DNA from 2 places in the Psychrobacillus sp. FSL W7-1457 genome. Region 2 is predicted to be linked to the other one. Evidence: riboswitches for the same ligand, from Rfam matches in the RefSeq annotation. Region 2 holds a riboswitch; the other holds the start of a gene.
What was found. A riboswitch is a leader RNA that binds a small molecule or an ion and turns the genes downstream of it on or off. The one in region 2 is predicted to bind cobalamin.
Positions count from the first base shown of each region.

Region 1: linked by a shared signal. The riboswitch ahead of NSQ95_RS01215 (ribonucleoside-diphosphate reductase subunit alpha) and the one ahead of NSQ95_RS19070 (hypothetical protein) in region 2 are both predicted to bind cobalamin.

Region 1 covers NZ_CP151993.1:226,826-230,039, forward strand. The annotation lists gene NSQ95_RS01205 (DUF2569 family protein) at 1-192, opposite strand, end outside; gene NSQ95_RS01210 (DUF2569 domain-containing protein) at 217-741, opposite strand; cobalamin riboswitch at 945-1,124, shown strand; gene NSQ95_RS01215 (ribonucleoside-diphosphate reductase subunit alpha) at 1,289-3,214, shown strand, end outside.
Region 2 covers NZ_CP151993.1:3,867,934-3,871,147, forward strand. The annotation lists gene NSQ95_RS19065 (MFS transporter) at 1-652, opposite strand, end outside; cobalamin riboswitch at 752-938, shown strand; gene NSQ95_RS19070 (hypothetical protein) at 1,165-1,383, shown strand; gene NSQ95_RS19075 (hypothetical protein) at 1,734-1,910, opposite strand; gene NSQ95_RS19080 (zinc ABC transporter substrate-binding protein) at 2,225-3,142, shown strand; gene NSQ95_RS19085 (metal ABC transporter ATP-binding protein) at 3,154-3,214, shown strand, end outside.

The DNA.
Region 1 (3,214 bases), 310 kb from region 2:
CTGTCCTTTAGATACATCTAATTCAATCATCGTCACCCAAATGTTATTCGTAAGGTAGGTTATTACGTGGCTGAAAAATCTAAGTAAATAGTGAAATGGTGCAAATAGCAAACCGATCAAGGGCAGAATTAGCCAACCATTAATTCCTGAGGGTCCATTATGTGGTTGTATAGATACATTAGTAACAGTCATTGAGAACTACCTCCTATCGTATGTTTACTTTACAAATGTATTCTTTACTCTCTTGGATTTACTAAAATAAGTAATCCAAATCGAGGTACTTACCATAGCCCGTATTACATTAAACATATAGTGCTGGGACGTTAAAGGATCGGGTTCAAACACACTCTCTACGATTTGCAAATTTATATAGCCTATGAGAATATCTAATATTAGTATTGTGGTAAGATAGGTGATCATTACTCTAGGGAAAATGGTTTTGTTTTTAAAGAAAAGAATGAGTAATACGATAACTAAAGAATTTTGAGCAAGGTAAATGATGAGATCTATTATTACAATTGGGCCAAATAAAGGGTGGTAATACTCTCCACTCCTACTAGTTATACTCTCCCAACTTTCAGCTGTTAAAAATGGGAAAACATCGGTCACCAGATATGCAAAAGTAACAAAGGGTGTGGTAATAAGTCCGATAAGTGGAAGTATCAGCCAGCCACCAATACCAACTGGTCCTTGGGGTAATAAGTCCTTAGAGGTCGACCTCGCGGAATTGCTTGCAATCATATTTAACACTCTCCTAAAATTAAGATATTTTACCATTTTTATAGGTCGCTATAATTATAATATACAGAAAATATTGGATTCGCAATTTTGTGACAGAGTTATTCTGAAAATAAGATGTAAGACCTAACTCATAGTCTTTTTACCTATGTACAAGTTTAAACACAATATGTTAGGGTATATAAGTAATCAAAACACAATATATAGTATTTATACGATGAAAAGGTACCGTTATGGTTTAAAAGGGAATTCGGTGAAAGACCGAAGCTGTCCCCGCAACTGTAAGTGTAGACGACTGTTGAATATGCCACTGCGATATTTCGTGGGAAGGCCAGCAGAAGGGAGAAACACGAGCCAGTAGACCTGCCTTTTTATCGGTGAAGCAACACTTTCTTCGGGGGTTGAGAGGTGGGGGCGAGAGACTCTATCTTAAAACGAACGATATGTCTTGTTGTTTCCTACTTTAAAATCATGAGCGATGACTCAGCCGAAGAGGCTGGAGGCATCGCTTTTTTTGTATATAAAAAATAGGGAGGAATTTGAATTGGCAATTATTACGAATACAGAAAAACAGCAGGTATTACAGCAGTTAATAGTAGAATTTGGAGAAGAAAAGATAGCGCCCTTAGTTAAGTCGCATCACAAGTGGTTACAAAAACACCCGGAAGGCACAATTGCTGCTTGGTCTAAAGCTATGTCTCTAGATGCACTAAGCTTTTTAGATGAACAGGAGCCATTTTGGACATTTGTAGCCTCAAGAATATATTTAGCAGAAGTCTATTCACAGCAAGCCGAACGCAGAAACACAACCGCAGATGCCGTCTATACAAAATTTGCAGAGAACGTACGGATCCTTGCTAAAAAGGGAATATATAATCCCTCTATTATGGAAAGTTATTCGAATGAGGAGTTAGAGCAGCTAGGAAATCTCCTTGTCGCAAAAAGAGATTTCCTATTTACCTATATAGCCTTAAAAACTCTTTTAGATCGCTATGTAGCGAAGGATTTTAATAAGAATATTGTAGAGTTGCCACAAGAACGCTGGCTTGTTATAGCTATGACACTTATGAAGGACGAAAAAGTAAACCGTCTTGAAAAAATAAAAGAAGCTTATTGGGCGATGAGCAATTTATATATGACGGTTGCAACTCCAACTTTATCTAATGCTGGGAAGCCGCATGGACAGCTCTCTAGCTGCTTTATTGACACTGTAGATGATAGTCTGCAAGGTATTTACGACAGTAATACAGACGTAGCTACTCTATCTAAATTTGGAGGGGGTATCGGTGTATATATGGGGAAGGTGCGTAGCCGTGGCTCTTCTATTCGAGGATTCGTGGGAGCATCTAGTGGAGTTCTACCTTGGATTAAACAGTTAAATAATACGGCAGTCAGCGTCGATCAGCTTGGCCAACGACAAGGAGCAGTAGCTGTTTACTTGGATGCTTGGCATAAGGATATTTTTACTTTTTTAGACTTACGCCTAAACAATGGAGATGATCGCCTTCGAGCGCATGATATTTTCACAGGTATATGCTTGCCGGATTTATTCATGGAGAGGGTTGATGCAAGAGAAGAATGGCATTTGTTTGATCCGCATGAGGTTCGTCAGGTAATGGGTTATTCTTTGGAGGATTTCTACGATGAGAAACGAGGAGAAGGATCATTCCGAGAAAAATACGAGGAATGTGTGAATGACCAACGCCTATCGCGAGAAACTGTACAAGCAATCGACTTGATGAAAAGAATTATGAGGTCTCAGTTAGAGACAGGGGTGCCATATATGTTTTACCGAGATGAAGTAAATCGGAGCAACCCAAATAAGCATGAAGGAATGGTCTATAGTAGTAACCTCTGCACAGAAATTTTTCAAAACCAGAGCGCAACAACTTTTGAATCGATCCAGTTAGAGGATGATGTTATTGTCACACGCAGAAAACCTGGGGACTTTGTTGTTTGTAACTTATCCTCTATTAACTTAGGAAAGGCTGTACCAGCAAATGTATTAGAAAGACTGATAAACATTCAAGTACGCATGCTAGATAATGTAATCGATTTAAATATGATTCCTGTGCCCCAGGCAGAGCGCACAAATGCAAGGTATCGAGGTATTGGTCTTGGTACATTTGGATGGCATCATTTGCTCGCACTTAAGCAGATTCGTTGGGAGTCAGAGGAAGCGGTTGAACTTGCGGATAAATTATACGAAAGAATTGCATATTTAACTATTCAGGCATCCTCAAGTCTTGCTAAGGAAAAGGGAGCTTATCCTTTATTCGAAGGTTCGGAATGGCAAACAGGTGCTTATTTTGAAAAGCGTCAGTATGAAGGAGACGAATGGAATAAGCTTCGCAGAAAGGTCGCAGAAGTAGGTCTTAGAAATGGTTATTTAATGGCAGTTGCTCCTAATTCATCGACTTCTATTTTAGCGGGAAGTACTGCTAGTATTGATCCGATTTTCCAGAAGTCTTATGCA
Region 2 (3,214 bases):
AGCTAGTTTTGGAAAAAAGAATAATCTTACTTACATTCTGTTTCATAGCCTCAAATGTAGTGATTCTATCCGTTCTTTCAATTGGTTTAAAATGCTCCTCTTTCATAAAGACTATAAGAATAGTAGCCAAGCCTATCATACAAAGGCCTCCAATAATAATAGGTAGATTAATCATGTAATAACCGGTTAAAATACTTAACGGTATGGCTACTAGTTGACCCAAATTCCCAGCCTTTGCTCCCCTCAGATATGCCATAGAAGCTTTTTCTTCTCCTATTTCATCTGCAATCCAAGCTTGCTGAGATCCACTTGTAAAGGTATAACCTATCCCCCACGCCACTTGGGCCAATAAAACTATCGAAAAGTAGGGAAACAATCCCTCTAATAAAAAACCTATTCCTATTAAAAAATACCCAATAATAATGGACAGCTTTCGGCTCTTCAAGTCGGATACCACTCCTGTTGGAATTTCAAATAGAAATACAGATAACTCTAGTACCGTTCCCACCAATACAAGTTGCAACGGATCCAGCTTAACTACGCTCACGTGATACAACAAGCTGACTGTAAATATATACGTAAAAAATAATTGCGATACAAAGCAAATAAAAATATACAGCTGATAGGAATCCCTTGTTCTATTCAAAAACATTTACCTCACCTCTCCAATGATTATAAAAAGAGGTGCAACCTGTCGCTTATCCAAATTTGCTACATTGAATAAATTTTATGTTATATTGAAAGAACAATTAAATAATGTGTAGATTTAGGTGTTCTTTTGTCAGCAAAAGAACTTAAAAGGGAAGTTCGGTGAAAGACCGACGCTGTCCCGCAACTGTAAATGGGAGCGATTCTTTATAAACCACTGTGTAACAACGGGAAGGAAAGAAGAGCTATGAACATGAGCCAGGAGACCTGCCTATTTCAAGTACACACCGAAAACCTACGCGGATAGGAGGGTGTTAAGTCAGCTATGAACAAGCAATTGCTTGAAATTACTGTCGTACGAAAAACACAATAAAATTACAGGGGCTACTACGGTCCTGTTTTCATAGTGGATTTTATTAAGTTTCTAATCGTACTGATCAAAAAATTATACTAACTAGCATCTTCTTTTATAAAAAAGAGGATGCTTTTTTACGTACAAAAGAGAGGAATTTTTAAATGAAAAAAGATATTTATATTGCATACTTTAGACAAGTATTAATGACAAACCATGTTACAAATACATCAATATCACTACAGTCTACCTTTGAGGAATTGAAAAAAGACATTGAGCTTAATTCAACCTCGAGCATAGAGGAAAAAAAAATTATGCATCGTCATTTAATGGATGCACACCATCAAATGAAAAATGAGATTTCTGGACAAAAAGAAGAGTAAGTCTTAGGAGTATTCATCCTTTTGACAGCTACATGTGTTAAAAGGATTCCATAAAGAGTGCTTGGTACATAACTAATCAATAAATAAAAAACGTGAAATCGTCTATTTGATTTCACGTTTTACTATTTTTTTGCTAGATACTTCCTTCTAAGGAATTTCTCTATTCTAGTTGTTTGTAGAGGAGGAGACAACAACGAGGAGATGGAAGTCATTCCCCCGAAATGATTCTGCCGTAACGGAAAACAACTGTAAATCATGGAATATGAGCCCAAAAACTTTACTAGTTCGTAAAAATTTTCGAGGCTTTTTATTTGGAGGAGAGGTTTGACCCAGCCTCCTTTTTCTCAAGTTTAAAGATCCTGGTAATCCCTTTGATATTTCCCGCCGTCTTTTACTTCTGAATGGTACAAAGCTTTCAAAGCAAAACTTTTTTCTAAGTCATGCTCCTTCATTACTTCCTTCAATCTTTTTGCTAAGTCTGGACTAAACTTCACAAGCTCTTCCATTTTAGATTTTGAATATTGCATATCATTACCTCCCCACTATCATTGTTTCTACAGTATAGCACTTGTCTAAAAGTCATACGAAAAAATCGTTTTCTTAAGAACTGTAAAAAATCAGTAACCGATATTATTTAATTTGAGAATAGTGCCCATAAATTATGTAGTCACATTTTTTTCAATTTTACATAAATTAGTTTGACAATTCAAAATCGAAATGTTAACCTATTGAACAAATCTTTCCTTAAGGAAATTTATTATCACGAAAGAAAATTATATTTTTTTATTCTAAAAGTTTCCTTAAGGAAATAATTTATAACAAAGGAAAAGGAGTGTGCTAAGTGAAAAAGTTCTTTGTTTTTTTGATTGCGAGTTTTTTATTGGTTGGCTGTAGTGACAATAATTCCGGGAAGGCTAATGACGATAAGCCCCTAGTAGTCACAACTACGGGTCAAATTGGAGATGCGGTTAAAAAGATTGCCGGCGATTATGTGGTGGTTAAATCCTTAATGGGGCCAGGTGTAGATCCACATCTTTACAAGGCAACACAAGGGGACCTACAAGTATTAGAAGATGCAGATATCATCTTTTATAATGGCCTAGAACTTGAGGGGAAGATGAGTGATATTTTTGAGAAAATGCAAAAGGAGAAATCAGTAGTGGCAATTGGAGAAGCTGTTCCAAAGGATAGAATATTAAATGACGAAGCTCATCCAGAATTATTTGATCCACATATTTGGTTCGATATTGAGGTTTGGAAAATAGCTACCCATGAAATAACAAAAGCACTCGTCGAGGAATTTTCCTCTAACAAAGATCAATTCTTAGAAAATGAAACAAAGTTCTTTGATGAACTAGATCAATTAGATGAATGGACGAAGAAACGGATTAGTGAAATACCTGAAGAGCAACGAGTGCTTGTTACCGCTCATGATGCCTTTAAATATTTTGGTAAAAGCAATGGACTGGAAGTACGGGGATTACAAGGTCTCAGTACGGAAGCAGAATACGGATTAAAGGATATACAGAACATTGTAAATTTTTTAGTAGAGCAAAATATCAAAGCAGTATTTATAGAATCCAGTGTCTCAGATAAAGCGATGAATGCCGTGATTGAGGGTGCAAAGGAAAAAGGGCATACGATAAAAATTGGTGGGGAGCTATATTCGGATGCGATGGGTGCAGAAGGCACAGAGGATGGCACTTATATAGGAATGTATACGCATAATGTCAATACAATTGTAGATTCACTTAAATAGGAGGCAAAGAAATGAACGCATTACAGGTAAGGGATTTATCTGTTGCTTACGAGGAGAAGGTTGTATTAAGCA